DNA from 2 places in the Bacillus sp. FSL R5-0422 genome. Region 1 is predicted to be linked to the other one. Evidence: riboswitches for the same ligand, from Rfam matches in the RefSeq annotation. Region 1 holds a riboswitch; the other holds the start of a gene.

The links. Region 1 has a riboswitch for lysine ahead of MKX52_RS15050 (amino acid permease). Riboswitches for the same ligand answer to the same signal wherever they lie in the genome.
Region 2: another riboswitch for lysine. It lies ahead of MKX52_RS12595 (aspartate kinase); the one in region 1 lies ahead of MKX52_RS15050 (amino acid permease).

What each region holds. Positions count from the first base shown of each region.
Region 1 covers NZ_CP152014.1:2,914,819-2,926,515, forward strand. Annotated here, with positions in the region: gene MKX52_RS15025 (response regulator transcription factor) at 1-428, opposite strand, end outside; gene MKX52_RS15030 (ABC transporter ATP-binding protein) at 605-1,420, opposite strand; gene MKX52_RS15035 (iron ABC transporter permease) at 1,440-2,462, opposite strand; gene MKX52_RS15040 (iron ABC transporter permease) at 2,463-3,515, opposite strand; gene MKX52_RS15045 (iron-hydroxamate ABC transporter substrate-binding protein) at 3,775-4,713, shown strand; gene MKX52_RS15050 (amino acid permease) at 4,749-6,155, opposite strand; lysine riboswitch at 6,345-6,523, opposite strand; gene sspJ (small acid-soluble spore protein SspJ) at 6,645-6,788, opposite strand; gene MKX52_RS15060 (MarR family transcriptional regulator) at 6,871-7,299, opposite strand; gene MKX52_RS15065 (metal-dependent hydrolase) at 7,473-7,964, shown strand; gene MKX52_RS15070 (LTA synthase family protein) at 8,089-9,939, shown strand; gene modA (molybdate ABC transporter substrate-binding protein) at 10,091-10,867, shown strand; gene modB (molybdate ABC transporter permease subunit) at 10,867-11,532, shown strand; gene MKX52_RS15085 (ABC transporter permease) at 11,562-11,697, opposite strand, start outside.
Region 2 covers NZ_CP152014.1:2,457,530-2,469,226, forward strand. Annotated here, with positions in the region: gene MKX52_RS12560 (PrpF domain-containing protein) at 1-110, shown strand, start outside; gene MKX52_RS12565 (biotin--[acetyl-CoA-carboxylase] ligase) at 336-1,055, opposite strand; gene MKX52_RS12570 (thioesterase family protein) at 1,134-1,595, opposite strand; gene sdhB (succinate dehydrogenase iron-sulfur subunit) at 1,716-2,480, opposite strand; gene sdhA (succinate dehydrogenase flavoprotein subunit) at 2,482-4,242, opposite strand; gene MKX52_RS12585 (succinate dehydrogenase cytochrome b558 subunit) at 4,280-4,888, opposite strand; gene MKX52_RS12590 (YslB family protein) at 5,169-5,612, shown strand; gene MKX52_RS12595 (aspartate kinase) at 5,780-7,009, opposite strand; lysine riboswitch at 7,151-7,328, opposite strand; gene uvrC (excinuclease ABC subunit UvrC) at 7,392-9,164, opposite strand; gene trxA (thioredoxin) at 9,304-9,618, opposite strand; gene MKX52_RS12610 (alpha-N-arabinofuranosidase) at 9,864-11,345, opposite strand; gene MKX52_RS12615 (electron transfer flavoprotein subunit alpha/FixB family protein) at 11,421-11,697, opposite strand, start outside.

The DNA.
Region 1 (11,697 bases):
GAGAAGTGGGCATATTCGTATGGACTTTGAGCCTCATCTTGGTCTTCCTTTAAAGAGATATATGTTCGGTTTAAGTGAGCCTTAATTCTAGCCACAAGCTCTAGCGGATTAAATGGCTTTGTGATGTAATCATCTGCCCCTTGAGCAAAACCGGTCAGTTTATCTACATCAGACGTTCTTGCAGTTAAATAGAAAATGGGTGCTTTCGTAAATTTTCTCATTTCAGGAAGAACATCAAAACCAGACTTACCCGGCATCATCACATCTAGAAGTAAGAGATGGATGTCCTCGTTTTTGACAACATCTAATGCTTCATCTGCATGGTAAGCTTTATATATATGCTTGAATCCTTCTTTTTTTAATACGCGTTCAACCATTTTGACAATTGCTTCTTCGTCATCTGCAATCAATATTTTTGCTGTTTCCACGCATCTCTTTCCTTTCTAGCTATGATCTCTAACCGTATATTACCATTGTCTAAAGTAAAAAAGTACCTCTTTTCTGCATAAAAGCGAAAAAATATCAACTGGGGGAAATGGCATTACTAGGAAGTTTCAGAGACACAAAAAAACTCGGCTATTCCACCGAGTTCCTTTTACTTCTATTATCCATTCACAGCTTCTAGCTTTCTTTCGTGATTCATTAAGTCATATGTTAAACAAATCGGCTTATTCGTTCTAGGGTCAAGTACGATTTCTGCATCAATGTGGAATACCTGACCAAGCACCTCTTTGGTCATGACCTCATGAGGCGTCCCATCTTTGATCACTTTTCCTTGATTGAGGGCAATCATATAATGAGAAAAACGTGCCGCATGATTTAAATCATGAATGACCATCAACACAGTTCGTCCCTGTTCTCTGTTTAACCGTTCTAACAGCTGCAGAATCTCGAGTTGATGTGCAAGATCCAAATACGTCGTCGGCTCATCCAATAAAAGCAGTTCTGTTTCCTGGGCAAGTGCCATCGCAATCCATACACGCTGACGCTGTCCACCAGAAAGTGCTTCAATTGGCCGGTCATGAAAAGCAATCATGCCCGTTTCCTCAAGTGCCCATCTGATGATTCGTTTATCTTCATTTGATAAGCGACCAAATCCATTTTGATGCGGGAAACGTCCATATGACACAAGCTCATACACTGTCAGTCCACTTGGTGCTTCGGGCGTTTGCGGTAGGATCGCCATCTGTTTTGAAATTTCTTTTGTAGGCGTTTGATGAATAGCTTGACCATTTAAGTAAACAGCGCCTCGGTTGGACTTCATGATACGGGACATTGTTTTTAATATCGTTGATTTCCCGCACCCATTCGGTCCGATCAATGTTGTCACCTTGCCTTTTGGGATACTGATATTTAAATCCTCTACAATCAAACGGTCCTGATAACCGATACATAGCTTTTCTGTTTCGAGCGATTTCATATGTTTTTCTCCTCCCTCATTAATTCGTTTTCATCAATAAGTAAATGAAGTAAGGTGCACCTAAAGCAGAAACGACTAGACCAACTGGCACCTCTGATGGTGCAAGTATGACGCGACCAAGTGTATCTGCCAGTAATAATAACAGTGCGCCAATCAACGCAGAGGCTGGTATCATTCCTTGGTGCTTTGGTCCAACAAGCTTTCTCGCAAGGTGCGGTGCGGCTAACCCTAAGAAAGAGATACTACCTGCAACAGCGACACTTGCACCTGCTAATGCAACGGCAATTAGCATCATGAAGCTTCTTTCTTTATGAACTGAAATCCCTAATCCATAGGACAGCTGGTCACCTAAATTCATGATATTTAAGTAGCGTGCTCTCACAAGCGCTAACACAAGGAAAATAAGCATCCATGGCAGAACTGATAAGACATACGTCCAGCTTGAGCCCCAAATACTTCCTGATAGCCACACGATGGCTTGGTTAAAATCATTTGGGCTCATTTTTAATTGAATGACCACAATTGCTGCTGAAAACGCAGCGTTGACGCCAATACCCGTTAAAATTAATCGAACAGGTGTGATGCCTTTTTTCCACGCTAACACATAGATGAGAAATGCAGCAAAGGCTGCTCCTGCAAATGCGAAAAGCGGCAGGATAAAAATCGTCAATTGACCTAAGTTCGACATCGTGCCTTGAAATACAAAGATAAAAAGCACAACAGCAAAGCCTGCGCCCGCATTCACACCAAGAATTCCAGGATCAGCTAAGCCGTTTTGAGAAACACCTTGCCAAATAGCTCCTGAAACAGCGATAGAAGCACCAACAAGTAAAGCGATGATCATTCTTGGAAGTCTGAATTCGAACAGCACCAGCTCATCCATTTCGCTTCCGAATCCAAAAAATGTTTTCAATGTATCTATCGGAGAAATACGAATTTCCCCGGTATTTAAACTAATCAAAAATACCACGACGATGGCTAAAAAGATCATCAGCATCGTTCGTTTATATTTCTTTATCTTTGCCTGCTGCACCATTTCCATTTAAATTCCGCTCCTTTCACGTCTAGCTAAATATAAGAAGAAAGGAACGCCTATAATCGCAGTAATGGCACCAACTGGCGTTTCAAATGGCGCATTGACCAGTCTTGCAGCAATGTCTGCATAAATTAACAAAATGGCCCCTAAAATAGCTGAGCAAGGGATAATCCACCGGTAGTCCACTCCGACCAAGAATCGAGTGACATGGGGTATGACAAGCCCGATAAAGCCAATTGAGCCTGCCACCGACACAGCAGCACCGGTTAAAAGAATCACGACCAATATGCCTAGCACCTTGACCGTTTTCGTATACTGCCCGAGTCCTTTAGCCAATTCATCACCTAAGCTCAGTACAGTGATCGAGCGTGCAAGAATCATCGCAACCACAAGTCCTGCAATGGCGACTGGAATAACGACCTGAATGTTGCTCCAATTCAAGCCTGCCACGCCGCCTGCGTACCAAAAGCTCATGTCCTGAGCGACGTCAAACCGAATGGCAATTGCTGTAGAGATCGAGCTTAAAAGAGCTCCAACTGCCGTACCCGCTAGTGCGAGCTTCACTGGTGTCAGGCCTCCCTTAGACAGAGTACCGACACCAAACACAATAGATGCACCGAGTGCGGCTCCAGCAAATGACCAAAGAATTAATGTGAAAGAAGATTGACCTGGGAAAAAGGCAAATGCTATCGCAATTGCAAATGCAGAGCCATTTGTCACACCCATAATTTCAGGAGACGCAAGCGCATTTCTAGTCATCCCTTGCATGATGGCACCAGATACAGCTAAAAAGGCACCGACGAGTGCAGCCCCAGCTGTACGAGGCAGCCTTAATTCTCGAATGATTTGATGTGACGTTTGTTGTGGATCAAATTGAAAAATGGCTTCCCATACCGTGTGTAGATGAATATTTGCTGCTCCTAATGATACTGATAAAAAAAGACCAAATGCTAAAGCGATAATTCCTATGATGACAACAGCTGCTGTTCCAAAGGGCTTCGTAACAATATCCATTTCATCGTCCCTGGCTGGCAGCTGTTTATTCGATTGTGAGCCCAAAACCAGTCTCTTCCTTTCCGTTCATATCTATTCGTTATTAATGATAATGATTATCAATCTCGAAGTCTAGTATATCATTTTCTTTCCTTTTTGAAATCATTGTTCTGAACATTTTCTTTATTTTCATCAAAAAACCGGGAGAAATTCACCATTTTTCTTTTGGTCCTAAAATAGCCGATGTATTTTTCATTCCATCATGTTACGATATAATTGAAATTGAGAATCATTATCATATGAACGTGAATAGGAGAGAATCTTTGTGAAAAAACGATCTGGATTTCTTTTGATATCCTTAGCCATTCTCATGCTTTTTACAGCTGCTTGCGGCAGCACTTCAAATAAAAAATCTGGCGCCAACCAGAATGACACCATCACCTATCAGGATGTAAAAGGTGAAGTCAAACTCCCTAAAGATCCAAAACGAATTGTGCTTCTCGCTGAAAGCTACTACGGTGACCTCGTGACACTTGGCAAGACGCCAATTGCTGCAACTGCACCTATCTTTAAAAACCCTTTCTATAAAGGCAAAACGGATGGTGTCAAAAACCTTGGAACAACCCCTTCTGTCGAAAAGGTCGCCGCTTTGAAGCCAGATATGATTATCGCTTGGGGTGAAGATGAAAAATTTGATCAATACAAAAAAATTGCGACAACCGTTGCCATTAAATACAATCAATATTCCTTTAAAGATCAACTGAAAGAATTCGGTAAAATGACAGGTACACCGAAAAAAGCAACAGAATGGATCACAAAATGGGATACAAAAATAAGTGAGGTAAAGCCTAAAGTCACAAAAGCAATCGGCAACAAAACTGTTTCAATCGTGTCACCTTTTGATAAAGGGATCTATATCTTTGGAAACACCTTTGCACGCGGAGGCGAAATTATTTATGACGAGCTGAAATTACGTGCACCAAAGGCAGTGAAAAAAGATGCCATCGACAGCGGCGTCGGCTATGCAAACATTTCTCTTGAAAAGCTGCCAGAATACGCAGGAGACTTTATTTTCACTAGTCCATGGAGCGGTTCAAAAAGTAAAGGGGATCAGGTGTATGAAAGCAGCATTTGGGCATCACTTCCTGCTGTACAAAATAAACACGTATTTGAAATCGATCCTGTCGGGTACTTCTTTAATGACCCAGTTTCATTAGAAGGACAGCTTGAGTTTATTGTCGATCGTTTAACTTCTGCATCATAAAAAAACGTTTCTCCAAATGTGGAGAAACGTTTCCCTTATTCCGTTCCTTTCGCAAATCCTTTTGACATGAATGGATAAAGCAAAATACCTACTAAGAACAGGCCGATGCCAAGTCCAAATGTTTTCAAATCAGCTGTTCCTGAAATAATAACCCAAGCGGAATATCCCATCGCAATCAGCGCAATGATTCCGTCTCTTGTTCGCTTCCCTTTTTGAAGGTCATACGTGTCACCTTGCATAATGACTTTAATGCTGTAGATCGAAGACACAATATACGGAATGAGATACGCAAGTGTCGCTGATGTCGTTAAAAAGGTAAAAGCTTCATTAATCGTACGAGACATTACTGAGAAAATAAACAGCTGTGACATGATATTTGTAACCGTTAAAGCAAAAACAGGACTGCCTTTTTTGTTTGTTTTTGCAAATACTGCTGGGAAATCGCCAGCCTTTGCTGCTTGATACGGTACTTCTGAACCAAGTAAGATCCAGCCGAGCATCGAGCCAAATAAACAAATAATCGCAAGCAGTGCCATCACAATTCCTCCAGCCGGCCCAATAATAAGCTGAAGCACGTCAACGAATGGTTTATCTGAGCCTTGCAACTGATCGTGCGGCAGGACGCCCATTGTAATCAAAGTAATAATCATGTAGATAGAGAGTGCAATTAAAAGACCTGTAATCGTTGCACGTTTCACATCACGCTGCGAGGACGCTCTTCCTGATAAAATGACAGCAGATTCGATGCCAATAAATGCCCACAGTGTGGAAATGGCCGCATGATGAACTTGGCCTCCAAGTCCGAGCATTCCTTCACCTTCTGCTGCCACTGGGAAGTAATAATGTTCAAATAATGCCGTTTGGAATGCAAATAATCCCGCAACGATAAAAAGGACGAATCCAAGTACCTTTGAAAAGGTCGTAATAAAGTTTAATTTACTTGCAGCGCTTAAGCTTGTAATTAAGATCGTATGTGTTCCCCAAAGAAGAATGGTACATACAATAAACGTTGTCAGCTGACCAAGTGTGATCGCTTCTTTACCAAAGGTGAAAATCTCCGTCTTCACGGTGAGAATAGGGAAAAATGTCGTTAAATAACCGGCAAGACTCGTAATAATTGCGACATTACTAATCCAGCTTGCTACCCAATATCCCCAAACCATTGTAAAACCAGCCGCTTTCCCTTTTTTCGGATCGTTAAAAAGCGCTCTTGCATAACTTTGTGGTCCAGCCGTTAGCTGTGGCTTATGAATGGACAAATGCCCAAAAACAAGTGCAATCATCAGCACACCGCCACCTGTGACAAGCCATGCCATCGTCACACCTAAAGGACTAGCATGCTGGGCAAGCGTACTTGGCAGCATAAAGATGCCTGAACCTACCATATTTCCGACGACAAATGCCGTCAATAACCAAAAACCCCATTTTTTTGTCTGTTCCATTTCCGTACCTCCGTTATATTCACTTCGGACCAGACCCGGCAGTATCTTCATTGATATATTTGTGAAGCAATGACTTGTATTCTTTATGTTCATGGGTCACTTTCTTAACAGCATACCCTTATCTTCGGTACTCAGAACATAAAAAAAAGCCTGAACAACAGTCCATGCTTTTCAAAACATACACCTTGATCTCCGGATAGCCCTCCACGCTTCAAAGACGTGGCAGTCCTGCATTTATTCAATGCAGACCCAGCATAAAGAAAGTTGGAGCTCTCTCTACACTTCGGCGCTGATGCCTTTTTTCTCATGATCTTCGATTCCATCTCTCCCATGAGTGACTCATCATCCGCGCAACCTCTACCTCACTGAGACATAGCGTGAGGATTTCTATTCATTTTTACTACACGAAGGTTATCAAACATTCTCATTTCTGTCAAAGGGTAAAACATAGAAAAAGGGCAGAGATACTTTTCTCTGCCCTATACCTGCTTATTGATCATTGTTTTTCTTCTTTTGTACAGCTTCCTGAAGCGGATCGCCTGCTAGCTCTTTGCTTGCTTCTTCTAACAGCTGATCTACTTGCTTGTGGTCTTTCTCGTTTTTCGCCTTTTTATCCTTTTGGAAAAATGACATCGCTGTTTCCTCCCTTTTCATAAAATGCGGTTGCCTGATTAATTTGTGCTACAGTGCGCCGCATTATACAAAGTGGAAAGGCTTAATCATCATGAAAGGTCTGTCTCATTTTTTGCAGATACATCAAAAAGGTCTTTAAGTCTTCCTTTGTGAAGTCTGACATCATATGCTGAATCACCTTCCCAAAAAGGCGTGTATGTTTCTCATAAATCGCCTTCCCTTTTTCGGTGGCTTCTAATCGGACGAGTGAGGGGTCATCTTTGTCCCGTTCTCTCTGAATATAGCCCTGCTCACACAATTTGTTGAGTGCAATGGAGGCTGCACCTGGGTTTAAAGAGAGTCTTTGTTTCAGCTCTTCGGCATCTGATACTTTGCCTTGTATCAAAATAGAAAGAGCATATATCTGCGGAGGCGTGATGTCTTTTTCTAACTCAAGTAACTTGCGGTTTAATTTACGGCTGACTTCATAATGTACAAGAACAATTTCTTTTAAAATGTCTGCATTACCCATCCGAATCGCATCCTTATCGTTAGTATCAACATGACTTCCCTCCCTATTATAGAATGTTTTTCCAATCAGCCAACCCTTTTGTCCTTTTTTTCTTTAGAAATAAGCCTTGCTGAATGAATTCACCCTTGATATAGTGAATACTTGAACAAAAAAACAGAACAGGAGTACGCATCATGACAGGAAAAACACACATTATGGGCGGAATCGCCGCCTCAACGGCCGTCGCCTACTACTACGGATTCGACCCAGTGATCATGGCTGCAGCTGGATCAGCAGGTGCTTTGATTCCTGATCTTTGCCATACAAAAAGTAAAATCGGTAGAAAATTTCCGCTGCTCTCGGCCCTGATCAGCAGCGTGTTCGGTCATCGCACATTTACACACAGTTTATTATTCCTACTGATCATTTATTTTCTCGCGACAACATACATTCCAAATGACAGCCTAAGTATCGGTTTACTAGTTGGAATGGCGAGCCACCTTATCCTTGATGCTGGGACAGTGAACGGCATTAAATTTTTATTTCCGGCTTCCATTAAAGTGCGTCTCCCTTTCTATGTCAAAACAGGCAGCACAGGAGAACAAGTCGTACTAGCTGCTCTCACCGTCGTCACCTGCTATTACATCGCCGTCATTTGCGGCTTATCGATCCCCATCCAGTTCTAACAGAATAAAAAAGAGTTTTGCGAAAAAGATAAGTTATGAATTGATCATTCCTCATTTTTTTAGTAGGTTTAAGATAAGTGTTTTTGCCTTGCAGCTGAATACAGAATGGTGAGGAGATACATAAATGAAAGCGTTTTTCAAAAATCACTGGTTTTTAGTGTATTCCATCCTTTTCATGTGGATGAAAACATACATCATTTATCAACTAGGTTTTCACATACGAACGGCCAATCTGTTTCATGAATGGCTGCTTTTGATCAATCCACTTAGCTTTCTACTTCCTTTGTTTGGGATAGCTCTCTTTTTAAATGAAACCAAACAAAAGGTTTTTTTATTGACTGCAAATTTTATTCTCACGGCGATTTTGGTATCGAATACGATCTTTTATGGCTTTTATATTGATTTTATTACCATTCCCGTGCTATTCCAAGCGAAGAACATGGGAGATATGGGTAGCAGTATGACGGAATTATTCCACCCGCTTTTTGTGTTGATGCTCGTTGATTTTGTCGTACTTGCTTGGCTGCTCAAGCGCAAACCATTAGCCCCAAAAGCGTCATACAAGACGATCAAAACATATTATGTGATCTGCTGTAGTTTCCTATTGTTTCATATCAGCTCAGCTATGATGGATCACCCTAGATTTCTGACAAGCTCTTATGATCGTGAAGTCATTGTTAGAAACCTCGGGCTGTTCCAATTCCATCTGTACGACGGTGCTGCCCAAACAGCACGCATTGGACAAAAGGCCTTTGCAGATGAAGATACGCTTTCTACTGTAGCAAACTACACCAAGGCTGATTACAGCGCACCAAACGAAGAGTACTTTGGGCTTGCTAAAGGCAAAAACGTTGTGTTCATTTCACTTGAATCGACGCAGCAATTTGTCATGAACCAAAAGGTAAATGGACAATATATCACTCCCTTTTTAAATCAATTGGCTAAAAAGAGTTTTTATTTTGATGAATTTTATCAGCAGACAGAGCAGGGAAAGACGTCCGATTCAGAGTTTATTGTTGCTAATTCCCTCTATCCTTCTAGCAGTGGCGCTGTCTTTTTCACAGCGAGTGATAATAAATATGACACGTTATACAAGCAGTTGAAAAAGGAAAACTATCAATCCGTCCAATTTCATGCGAATAACAAAACGTTTTGGAATCGTGATGTGATGTATGAATCACTAGGAATTGATCGTTTCTATGATGTCGATTCTTATCATGTCAATGAACGGAATTCCACTGGCTGGGGCTTAAAGGATATCGACTTCTTTGATCAATCCATTGATTATTTAAAAAAGTTGAAGCAGCCTTATTACAGTACGTTCATCACTTTGACCAATCATTTTCCATTTGAAATTGACCCGCAGGATCAGTTTATTGATGAATATGATTCGTCCAGTACCATTTTAAACCGCTATGTGACGACCGTCCGCTATCAGGATGAAGCGATTAAGATGTTTTTTGATCGTATGAAAGAAGAAGGATTGTATGACAATACGATGTTTGTCCTCATGGGCGACCATTATGGCATCTCTGAGGCACATCATGAGGCAATGGCACAGCTGCTCAATCAAGAGGAAATCACACCGTTTGATGCGGTCAAACTGCAGCGTGTTCCATTTTTGATTTACATTCCTGGTGTCACGGATCAAGCACCACAGACCATTTCTGAAACAGCAGGTCAAATGGATGTCAAGCCGACACTTCTTCACTTACTAGGGATTGAAACAAAGAATTCCATTCAATTCGGCAATGATTTATTTTCAGATGAACGGACGCCTTTCGCTGTATTGAGAAACGGGAACTTTATTACAGATGAGTATCTCTATACAAAAAACACCTGCTATGATCAAAAAACAAAAGAACCCGTGAAGCAGGATGAAGTATGTCAGCCCTATATAGAAAAAGCCAATAAAGAGCTCTCCTTATCAGACAAGGTGATCAATGGGAATTTACTGCGTTTTTATCAGCAATAAACAGGATCAAACGATCTCTTTAGTCATCACACTGAAAGTCGCCATCAGGCGGCTTTTTCTTTTCTCTTTTTACTGAAAGTCTATGAATGCCCAAATAAGTTTGCTTATAATAAAGGGAAATACATGATAATGAATGATAAGAGGTGTGAACATGAAGTATACATTCTTAGCCCTCATCTCCATATGTTTGCTCCTGAGTGGATGCCAAACTGAGATGAAGCCATCTAATACGAAGAAAAAAACAGAGCTTGTGATTTCAGCAGCGGCAAGTCTTCAGGATGCGCTAAAGGAGATTGAAGCCTCCTTTCACAAACAGCATCCACATGTGACATTAACAAATAACTTCGGATCATCCGGCGCATTGAAGCAGCAAATCGCTCAAGGAGCAAAAGCCGATCTCTTTTTCTCAGCAGCAGAAGAGCCCTTCGATGAACTTGTTCAATCTGGAGACATTGATCAAGATTATATCAAGGATGCTATACAAAACGAGCTAGTCCTTATTGTGCCAAAAGATGGCTCTTCCTCTATTAAAAGCTTTCAAGACGTCCAGCACATAAAAGGAAAGATTGCTCTTGGCACACCTGAATCGGTTCCTGCTGGTACATATGGCAAAGAGATCTTTACAAAACTGAACATATGGGACCAAGTGAAAAAGAATGCTGTCTATGCCAAAGATGTACGTCAAGTTCTAAGCTACGTCGAAACAGGAAATGTAGACGCTGGTGTTGTGTATAAAACAGACGCCCTCGTTTCTAAAAAAGTAAAAATCGCAGCTGAAGCAAATTTGGACATGCACTCTCCGGTTATATATCCAGTAGGGATTGTCAAAGGGACAAAACATCTAACGGAAGCCAAGGTCTTTTTTCAATTTCTTCAATCTGATAAAGCCAAATCTATTTTTAAGAAATATGGCTTTCAAGTGTCGTAATGCCTATGCTGACTGAAGATTTTCTATCACCCATTTGGCTGTCCATTCAAGTGGCGATCGTTAGCGGACTGTTGGCCACTGTTTTTGGCACAACGATTGGCTTTTGGATGGCGCGAACAACTTTTAAAGGGAAAATGCTTGTGGAAACGCTTCTGATGATGCCACTCGTTCTCCCACCAACAGTCGTTGGCTTTTTATTGCTCGTCGTATTCGGAAAACATAGCGTAATAGGGGGCGCGATTGAATGGATCTTCCATCAACCAATCATTTTCACATGGTGGGCGGCGGTCATCGCTTCGACAGTCGTCGCATTTCCGCTCATGTATCAATCAGCAAAGGCGGGCTTTTCTACAATTGAGTCAGATATTGAAGGGGCTGCAAAAGTAGATGGTGCTCATTCATTCCAAGTCTTTGCCTATATTACTGTACCTCTTGCCCTGCCATCCCTCTTGTCCGGCAGCATCCTTAGCTTTGCAAGAGCCCTTGGAGAATTCGGAGCGACCTTAATGTTTGCTGGCAACATTCCAGGAAAAACCCAAACACTCCCAACCGCTATCTATGTGGCGATTGATTCTGGACGCATGGAGCTTGCTTGGACCTGGACGATCTGTATTGTGATCTTATCTTTTATGATGCTTTTGGCTGTGCGTAGAAGCAGTACGTAAAAAATCCCTCTATTTTAGAATAGAGGGATTTAGGCTACATATTTACTTTGCCGTTTTACAATTGTATAAGTCATCAATGATGACAGGTAGAATAGCAATGAAATACTAATCAGTATGGTGATGATATTCACGGGAATAGGCACAAATAATTGGTAGTTTCCTTCA
Region 2 (11,697 bases), 460 kb from region 1:
TGTCTCAAAACAGAGTCAAAGTCATTCGAACCGCAAGAGAAATTCTAGACGGGGTTGTCTTTACGAAACAAGACTATATTGTACAACCTCATATTAAAAGAGAAGCCTAAAGCAGACGAGAACATCGTCTGCTCAGATTGTTGACAAAGGGCTAAAATGATCTTGATTTTAGCCCTTTGTCTTCTTTTCAGCGTGATAGAAAACCTTTGCAGTCTAGGAAGGACGAGTACTGGCGCGGAGCGAATTTGACATTCGTGAGCACCAGCACGCAGGACTGACAACGAATGCGAGGGTTTGTCTACACGCTGAGCAGACGAGAACATCGTCTGCTTTTTTTAATGTTGAAGCGGGGCATCAATATCTCCCGCAGAATGAGCTTTGATCTGTCCTTTATCATCTTTTAGCTGAAGATGACCAAAGCGGTTAACACCGCAGCAAATGCCTTCTTCCCATGTTTGCTTTTCACGATCTAACGAAATGCGAAGCGGCTTGTTGAGACGATATAACCGTTTGTTATAAAGGAAAGTTAGTGCTTCAAACCCTTCATTTTGCCAGCGTGAATGGTATTTTTCAAAAGCCGCTGCTAGGTCTTTCACTAGCTGATCAGCTTTCACCTCTGTCAGCTCTGATAAGCAAATCGTTTTGTACGGGACATACTCCGGCTTCGTCTCTACATTGATGCCAACACCGATATAAATGGCGCTGCGGTCTGCTTCAATTAATGTACCGGATACCTTTGCTTCATTAATGAGAATATCATTGGGCCATTTGATCGCCAGCTCATCCTCCGCTCTCATGAGTGGTTTCAGCACATCATAGATTGCCAGTGCTGTCAGCGGGGCGATCGTTGACTGAGTAGAAAGTTCTTCTGGTGGCATGACTGTCATGGTTACCGCCACATTTCCTAAAGGTGTTTCCCACGGCCTGCCAAGTCTGCCTCTACCTGCTGTCTGCTGGCGTGCATAGACAGCAAATGAGGGCTTTTCTCCTTGCTGCATGAGCCTTTTCGCTTCATTATTTGTACTATCAATGGTGTCATATTGAAAAATCTTCATGTGTTCTCCTCTTGTTTCTTCTTGATATGGTGCTTTTATTATAACAAAATGAAGCGTGTACGTTGATCAGACAGCATGCTACTCATTTCGCTGCGCCTGAAATGTCTCTTTCTCGTCTTCCGTAAATGGGACAGATGTGCCTGTGTCTTTACTAATTTGCACCATGGTGACTGAGCCTGTAAAGCATGGCTCCTGCTGTTCATTTTCTCCTAAATAATGAAGAATGAGTGAGCTTGAGCCGACCTTCTCAGGCTTGACATACACACGAAGCCTCTCTCCAATCTCTACCTGCTTGATGTAATCACATTGCAGGTTAGCGACGACTGTCATGGTTTCTCTCACACGTTTCATCCGTTTATCAACAATGCCTGTTTTTTGAAAAAAGGCAATGCGCGCCTCTTCAAAATACACAAAAGGGGTAACATTGTTCATATGGCCAAACATATCCGTTTCTGAAAAACGAACAGTCGTTTCGACATAAAATCGAAAGGACGCCCTCCACTCTTCAAACGGTTCTTCAATATATGACGGCAATCTCACTTGATCATCTCCTTAATTGGAACAAAACGCCTCTCCCATATCGGAAGAGGCGTTTGTTTAAATATTGCATCCAGCCTCTAAAACACTCATCATGATTGGCAAAGAGGACTGAATGTGATGTTATTCTGCGTGATCGCTTCCGAAGAAATTACGGAATGCTTGTAAAGTTGTATCTCGATTAAGTGCAGCAATTGATGTTGTCAGCGGGATTCCTTTCGGACAAGACTGCACACAGTTTTGGGAGTTCCCGCAGTTCGCAAGGCCACCGTCCCCCATAATTTCTTCTAGACGGTCAGACTTATTCATCGCACCTGTCGGATGTGCGTTAAATAGACGAACTTGCGAAAGCGGTGCAGGTCCCATAAAGGAAGACTTATCATTCACGTTTGGACAAGCTTCAAGGCAGACGCCACATGTCATACATTTCGAAAGCTCGTATGCCCATTGACGTTTTTTCTCAGGCATTCTTGGTCCTGGACCAAGATCATACGTGCCATCGATCGGTACCCATGCTTTCACCTTTTTCAAGGAATTGAACATCCGGCTTCTATCAACCTGCAAATCTCTTACAACCGGGAATGTCTTCATCGGCTGAAGACGAATCGGCTGGTCTAATTGATCAATAAGAGCTGTACATGATTGACGCGGCTTTCCATTAATGACCATAGAACAAGCTCCGCACACCTCTTCAAGACAGTTCATATCCCAGTTGATCGCCGTTGTTTTTTCCCCTTGTTTATTGACTGGGTTCCGTCTAATTTCCATGAGTGCGGAAATGACGTTCATATTTGGGCGGTAAGGGATTTCGAATTCTTCATCATAAGGCTTTCCATCTGCTGTATCTTGACGTGTGATTATGAATTGAATCTTGTTTTTTTCACTCATCTTATTTCTCCACCTTTTTCTTCGAGTAATCTCGTTTACGAGGTGCAATTAACGATACATCGACGTCCTCATAGTGGAATGCAGGCTTTTGATTTTTTCCTTTGAACGTAGCCATCGTTGTTTTTAGGAATTCTTCATCGTTTCTCTCTGGGAAGTCCGGTTTGTAGTGTGCGCCTCGGCTTTCATTCCTGTTGTAAGCCCCGATCGTAATGACTCTTGCCAGTTGAAGCATATTGTCAAGCTGACGTGTGAAGGCAGCGCCTTGGTTGCTCCATGAAGCGGTATCATTGATGTTGATCTGTTTGTAGCGCTCCATTAGTTCTTCGATCTTCTGATCTGTTTTTAAGAGTTTGTCATTGTAACGAACGACTGTGACGTTATCCGTCATCCATTCTCCAAGCTCTTTATGAAGCACGTACGCATTTTCTGTTCCGTCCATGCTCAGAATGTTGTCCCATTTCTCCTGCTCTTTCTTCACAGCACTGTCGAATGTTGCAGAAGGTAGGTCTTCCGCAGACTTTTCAAGACCGCTAATGTACTTCACAGCATTTGGTCCAGCGACCATTCCGCCGTAAATGGCTGAAAGCAGTGAGTTTGCACCAAGTCTGTTTCCGCCGTGCATAGAGTAGTCACATTCTCCGGCAGCGAATAGACCTTTGATATTTGTCATTTGATCATAATCAACCCATAATCCGCCCATTGAGTAATGAACAGCAGGGAAAATTTTCATTGGAAGCTTACGCGGGTCATCACCCATGAATTTTTCATAGATTTCAATGATGCCACCAAGTTTAATATCAAGTTCTTTCGGATCTTTATGAGAAAGATCGAGATATACCATGTTCTCTCCGTTGATGCCAAGCTTTTGTTCGACACATACGTCGAAAATTTCACGCGTTGCGATATCACGCGGTACAAGGTTTCCGTATGCTGGATATTTTTCCTCTAGGAAATACCAAGGCTTCCCGTCTTTATATGTCCAAACACGTCCGCCTTCACCACGAGCCGATTCACTCATGAGACGAAGCTTGTCATCTCCAGGGATCGCTGTTGGGTGAATTTGAATGAATTCTCCATTTGCGTAATGAGCCCCTTGCTGATAGACGATGGATGCAGCAGATCCAGTATTGATCATGGAGTTCGTTGATTTTCCGAACACGATTCCAGGACCGCCTGTTGCCATGATCACTGCATCTGAACGGAAGGATTCAATTTCCATTGTCGTCAAGTTCTGAGCGACAATGCCTCGGCATACTTCCTCGTCATCTAACACAGCGCCAAGGAATTCCCAGCCTTCATATTTCGTGACAAGCCCTGCTACTTCATAGCGGCGAACCTGCTCATCAAGTGCATATAATAACTGCTGACCTGTTGTAGCTCCAGCAAATGCTGTACGGTGGTGCTGTGTTCCCCCGAAGCGGCGGAAGTCCAATAATCCCTCTGGTGTTCTGTTAAACATCACACCCATCCGATCAAGTAAGTGGATAATGGACGGCGCTGCTTCACACATTGCCTTTACTGGCGGCTGGTTGGCTAAGAAGTCTCCACCATATACCGTGTCATCAAAATGCTCATAAGGTGAATCCCCTTCACCTTTTGTATTTACCGCTCCGTTGATTCCGCCCTGTGCACATACGGAATGCGAACGTTTTACAGGTACGATTGAAAATAGTTTAACAGCTGTTCCCGCTTCTGCTGCTTTAATAGTTGCCATGAGACCAGCTAAGCCGCCTCCGACAACGATGATGCTAGAATTACTCATTGTAGCCCCTCTCCCTCTTCTACTAATCTATTTCCTCTTAAACAAAAGCAAAAATTGCTCTTAGCCCTACATATGAAAGCGCTATAAATATACCTAATGTCACATATGTGGAGATTCTTTGTGAGCGTGGTGAAACAGTAATTCCCCAGCTGACAGCAAATGACCACAAGCCATTAGCAAAGTGGAAAATAGTAGATAAAACGCCGACAATATAGAAGCCTAGCATAAATGGAGAGCTTAAAATATTCGCCATCATGTCATAGTTCACTTCAGCTCCAAGCTGCGCTTGAATTCGGGTTTCCCATACGTGCCAACTGACAAAAATCAATGTGATGATACCTGAAATCCTTTGCAGTCTGAACAACCAGTTTCTTAAGTAACTGAAGCGAGACGTGTTGTTTTGTGCCGTAAAGGCTATGTACACCCCATAAACAGCATGATAGATCAGTGGTAAGAAAATCACGAACAGCTCAAGTGCATATCTGAATGGAAGCTGTTCCATAAAGTGTGCAGCTTTGTTAAACGCCTCTGGTCCACTCGTCGCAAAATGGTTCACAACTAAGTGCTGAATTAAAAATAGACCGACCGGAATGACGCCAAGCAAAGAATGCAATCTCCGATAAAAAAATTCTTTGTTCCCCGACATTACTTTACCCCCTAGTAAAAAGTGCAATTGCTGAAAATTGTCTTACCCCCGCTTCTTTCAATTGTAAGCACTTTATTCAAATTTATTGACAATTTCATTTTACTCCTATGTCAAAAAAGCGTCAAGAAACCGCGTACATAAATTAAAATTTTCCGAAATTTAAAAGTTTTAAATCAAAATTCGTTTTACTACAATAAGAATTTCTTAGACTTCAGGGAAAACTCTGTCATCATATGCTCACATAAGCTATAATAAATTGTTGAAAGAGGGGAGCCGTACAATGAATAAATTCGAATCTAACTTAGAACAGCTAAAAGAAATTGAAGTCAATGGATTTGCCTACGAGCTGATACGCGAAGTTCTGCTGCCTGATATTCTTGGTCAGGATCATTCATCTATGATGTATTTTGCGGGTAAGCTGCTTGCTCGTAAATTTCCTCAAGAGTCATGGGAGAAGATCCCCGAATTTTTCCATGATGCCGGTTGGGGAACTCTCACGATGGTCCATTCGAAAAAACAGGAAATTGAGTTTGAGCTCGAAGGTCCACTTGTATCAAATCGACTCACCTATCAAAAGGAGCCATGCTTTCAGATGGAAGCAGGTTTTATTGCTGAACAAATCCAGCTTCTTAACGAGCACGTGGCTGAATCTTATGAACAAGTGAAAAAGCGTGCTGATAAAGTCATTTTAACCGTTAAATGGGATTTAAGAGACCCTAGCTAACACTCTTTCTGAAAGGCGCGGACTTTAGGTCACGCCTTTTTTGTTTGTCTTCTTCTATCATAGCATACTTAGTGAGTGGGTTTACGCACGTTTTCCTTTCTTGTATGCGCCGGTTTCGAATATAAAAAAGAGGTGCACTCTTTCATGAGATACACCTCCTTTTTGTTTTAAGAATGGGCAGCTACCTTTGATAAATCAAACGCATCATGCAGTGCTTCTACTGCTTTGACCATATCGTCACGGCCAACCACTGTTGAGACTTTGATTTCAGACGTACTGACCATTTTCACTTGTATGTCTTTTTCCGCTAACACAGCGAACATTTCTGCGGCTACGCCTGGATTTGAGACCATACCAGATCCAACGATAGATACTTTGGCTAATTTGCTTTCTGTCTCGATCTGTTCATAGCCAAGTGCTCCTTTATATTCTTCTAACACTTCAACTGTTTTAGACAAATCATCCGTTTTCACAGAGAAAGAGATCGACGTCTGATTCGTGCTTGTGACGGACTGAATGATGATATCCACATTGATATTTTGTTTCGCAAGTGTCGTAAAGATGGTCGACAATGTGGTGAGACCGCTTGAAAGACCGCACACCGTCACGCGTGTAATCTGATCCTCAAATGCAATGCCTCTGACGACTAAATTTTGTTCCATGGATGATTCCTCCTCAATTAACGTACCCGATTCATTTTCAATACTAGAACGGACTTCTAGTGGGACTTGATAATTTTTCGCAAATTCAACAGCTCTCGGATGCAAGACGCCAGCTCCTAAATTAGCCAGTTCGAGCATCTCATCGTATGAAATACCTGCAAGTTTTCGTGCCGCCGGTACATAACGCGGATCTGTTGTAAACACACCTGGAACGTCTGTGTAAATATCACATTTATCTGCTTTTAGTGCAGCAGCAAGTGCCACAGCTGTTGTATCTGATCCACCACGTCCAAGCGTTGTGATATGCAAATCATCTGCGATGCCTTGGAACCCTGCCACGACAACCACTTTCCCAGCATTTAATTCCTCTTTTACTCTTGATTCATCAATATCGACGATTCTTGCGTTACCATGTACTTGCTCTGTTTTCATACCAGCCTGCCAGCCTGTAAAGGAAATGGCATCATAGCCTTTTGCTTGTAGCGCCATCGTTAATAAGGAAATGGTCACTTGCTCTCCAGTTGCGAGCAGCATATCCATTTCTCTATTGCTCGGATGATCTGTGAGTTCTTTCGCTAGGTCTACTAGAACATCCGTTGATTTACCCATTGCCGACACAACCACAACCACATCATGTCCGGCCTCGCGTTCAGCGATGACCCTTTCTGCAGCATTGCGAATTTTTTCTGTCGATCCAACAGACGTTCCGCCAAATTTTTGTACAATTAGTCCCATGTCTACCACCCTTTTTCAAAAGATCACGTGTGAGAGAAGAGGCAAGAAGCGGCTTTGGAGATTGCCCGCTCACTGCAAATAAAAAAAGCAATGAGAGAACAGATCTCCCATTGCTTTATAATCATCATCAAACGATGCAAACAATGAGATAGCCCTCCAAGAAATAAATTCTTGACAGCCCTACATTTCTTCAATGTACAGCCAGCGAATAAAATGAGTGGATTTTATTCACTTCGGCGACGCTCCCCTTTCAGCCCTCTTCCTAGATCCCATCGATCTCTGAAGGCTTACTCTTGAAGTTCGCACCTCTATCTTCAACAAACAACACGTTCATTTATTAAATTTAGTCACAATCTTAACAGACTTTTGGAAAAAGTACAATCTATTTTTTTAAAGCTTCCATTAAAAGCTCGGCCGTTTGTTTCGGGATGCCAGCCTCTTGAAAGTCTTCGATCGTGGCTTCTTTCATCTTTTTCACAGAGCCAAAATGTTTAAGCAACTGTTTTTTACGCTTTTCTCCGATACCTGGCACATCGTCTAAAATAGATTGAAATGCATTTTTTCCGCGCAGCTGCCTGTGAAAGCTAATTGCGAACCGGTGCACTTCATCTTGAATGCGCTGCAATAAATAGAAGGCTTGGCTATTTCGCTCAAGTGCAACAATTTCAAGTGTATCGCCCATCATCAGATTGGAAGTCCGGTGCTTTTCATCTTTGACTAGACCTGCTACTGGAACAGACAGATTCAACTCATTTTCAAGGACATCTATCGCTGCATTGATCTGTCCCTTTCCACCGTCAATTAAAATCAAATCTGGTAGCGGAAGCTCATCCTTTAACACGCGAGTATATCGCCTTCTAATGACTTCACGCATCGATGCATAATCATCTGGACCTGTGACGGTTTTAATTTTGTATTTTCGGTATTCCTTTTTATACGGCTTCCCGTCCTGAAAAACGACCATGGCAGAAACTGGGTCAGCACCTTGAATATTCGAGTTATCAAAAGCCTCAATCCGGTAAGGCATATAAATATTTAGTGCATCTCCAAGCTGCTTCACCGCACCAATTGAGCGCTCTTCATCACGCTCAATGAGCGAAAATTTTTCTTTTAAAGCGATTTTGGCATTTTGATGGGCAAGTAATAGCAAGTCCTTTTTCTTTCCTTTTTTCGGCTGATGAACGTTCGTCTCAAGCAATTGTTCAATCATCTCTTGATCTACGCTATCTGGCACCAAAATTTCCTTAGGTAGAAAGTGGTTGTTCTTTGCATAAAATTGCCCCATAAACGTGAGAAACTCTTCCTCAGGATCTTGATACATAGGAAACAGGCTAACGTCGCGTTCAATCAATTTTCCCTGCCTGATGAAGAAGACTTGGACACACATCCAGCCCTTGTCATAGGCATATGCAAAAACATCTCGATCTGATAAATCGCTCATCGTCATTTTCTGTTTTTCCATCGTAGAGTCAATGTAAGCGATTTGATCTCTCAGTTCTTTTGCCCGTTCAAACTCTAGTTGTTCGGCAGCTTCCTGCATTTTTTCGGTGAGTTCTTTTTTTATTTGCTGGTGTCCTCCGTTTAGAAACCTTATGATTTCATCCACGAGCTGCTTATTCGTTTCTTCAGAAATGTCATACACACATGGCGCAAGACATTGTCCAAGATGATAATAGAGACAGACGCGGTCAGGGAGGGTGGCACATTTTCTGAGAGGATATAAACGGTCGAGCAGTTTTTTTGTTTCACGTGCTGCCTGTACGTTCGGGTATGGTCCGAAATATTTCCCTTTGTCCTTTTTTACATGACGGGTGACGATCAATTTAGGATGCCGTTCATTCGTAATTTTAATAAAAGGATACGTTTTGTCATCCTTGAGCATGACATTGTATTTTGGGTCGTATTTTTTGATTAAATTCAGCTCTAAAATGAGTGCCTCGATATTAGAAGAGGTGACAATGTATTCAAAGTCTTCAATTTCACTGACAAGTCGCTGCGTTTTGGCGTCATGAGATCCAGTGAAATAAGAGCGTACTCTATTTTTTAAGACTTTTGCCTTTCCCACATAAATGACTGTATTTTGTCGATCTTTCATTAAATAGCAGCCAGGTTGATCTGGCAAGACCGATAGCTTTTCTTTGATCAGTTTGTTCATATTTTCATCCGTCCTTGTTTTCCTCTTTCACTCCTTCTAGTGTATCACGAACATTTGTTTTATACCATATTGAAAGAAAAGCGGCTCTCGTCTTTACGAGAACCGCTTCAGTGAGTATGCCGCTTGGGCATAGACAGGTTTATAGATGTTTGTTAACAAGCTCAGCAAGTGCTTCTTTTGGTTTGAAACCAACAGAAGTTTCTACCACTTCGCCGTCTTTTAAAACAAGAAGTGTTGGGATACTCATTACGCCGTATTTACCAGCAGTTTCTTGGTTATCATCTACATCAATTTTTACAATTTTCATTTTATCGCCCATTTCTTGATCAAGTTCTTCAAGAACTGGAGCAATCATTTTACAAGGTCCGCACCATGGTGCCCAAAAGTCCGCAATAACAACACCTTCTGCAGTTTCTTGTGAAAATGTTGCGTCAGTAGCTTTTACGATTGCCATTATTCATTCCTCCAATGTAAATTATGCTTTTTAGTATAGCATCTACCAATGTGACTTGCGAATGAAATGCTTACGAATCAGTTTTTATGAAATGAATTAAAAAACAAACCGTACAATCGCACCAATGACAACAATTGCACCGATAATCATGAGAATCGTTCTAAGCATATCAATAACTCCCTTTCCGCTTTGTTTACAATGTATGATGCCCCAACATCCTGCTCATCAAACATCTAAATATGCGATCAAGCCAAATCGATTGTGAGCATCACCACAGACATTGGCGGCAGATCTATGGTCAACTCACCGGATTTTACAGCAAATTGCTGAAACTCTGCTGGCTGGACAGCATGAGGATCATCAAATGTATTGTGCGCATTCATGCGGTCCGCTGTCAGCACGCGGCCCGTGACTTTCGTTGTTTGTGCATCCAAACCTTCAATAGCAAGGGATACTTCGTTTTGTTCATGCGGATTCAGGTGACAGAAGCTAATATGCATCTTATCTGACGAACGCGAAGCTGACACACTAACTTGAGGTATTTTTTCACCGCTTCGTTCATAAGGCGTTGACACGAAATCCACTTCAAGTGCTTCCTCCTCTTGATGCACTTGAAACATGTGAAACACATGATACGTCGGCGTCAGAAGCATTTTTTCGTCTTCCGTTAACACCATTGCTTGAAGAACATTGACCGTCTGAGCAATATTCGCCATATGAATTCGCTGGCAATGACGATGAAAGATATGAAAATGAAGGGCACAAACAAGTGCGTCTCTTAGCGTGTTTTGCTGATACAAAAACCCTGGATTTGTTCCTGGTTCTGGATCATACCATGTCCCCCATTCATCAATGATCATCCCGATTCTCTTATCTGGGTCATACCGATCCATGATCTCTCCATGATCCAAGACAAGCCGTTCCATCTCATAGGCTTTTTTCAACGTGATAAACCATTCATCTTCATCAAATTCAGTCGCTGACCCTTTCTTCTCCCACGTACCAGGTACAGTGTAGTAATGCAAACTGAGTCCATCCATCCAAGGTGCGGCGCGCTCCATTAATACTTTTGTCCAATTCACATCATTTGAATTGGCTCCGCACGCAATTTTGTATATGGATTGACCTGCAAATTCTCTCACATACGTTTGATATCGTTTATATAAATCGGCATAGTATTCAGGCGTCATATTCCCGCCGCAGCCCCAACTTTCGTTTCCTACACCAACATAGGTCAAATCCCAAGGCTCTTCTTTTCCATTTTGAATGCGCCAATCGGCCATAGGTGTTCCCTTTGGAAAGGTGATGTACTCGACCCAGTCTGCTAATTCTTGAACAGTCCCACTTCCCACATTTCCGCAAATATAAGGCTCGCATTCAAGCAGCTCACACAATTTCATAAACTCATGTGTACCAAATTCATTGGATTCAACCGTGCCACCCCAATGAGTGTTCACCATTGGCTTTCGTTCGCTCAGATCTCCTACACCATTTGCCCAATGATACTCGTCTGCAAAGCAGCCGCCCGGCCACCTAAGCACCGGAATATGTAATGCTTGAAGGGCTTTTAGCACATCCGTACGAATCCCCTCAATATGATCGATCTCTGAATCTTTTCCGACCCAAATTCCATCATAAATCCCTCTTCCTAAATGCTCTTGAAAATGTCCATAGATGTGTTTAGAAATACGTCCGATCACGTCATTGACTTTTACTGTTCCCTTCACTTGTCAACCGCTCCTTTGTGTATTGATTACATACAAAAAAACCCAGAATACCTAGGCATTCTGAGTGTATGAGCGTTACGAGTGGATATTCATCTTTTTTAACTCTTCATTCAAAAGTGGTACCACTTCAAACAAGTCACCGACGATTCCGTAATCGGCGATTTTGAAGATCTCAGCTTCTGGGTCTTTGTTAATCGCCACAATGACTTTACTGTTAGACATTCCGGCTAAATGCTGAATCGCCCCTGATATCCCGCACGCAATATAGAGATCAGGTGTGACGACCTTGCCTGTTTGCCCAATTTGCAGGGCGTAATCACAGTAATCTGCGTCACAGGCGCCACGTGAGGCA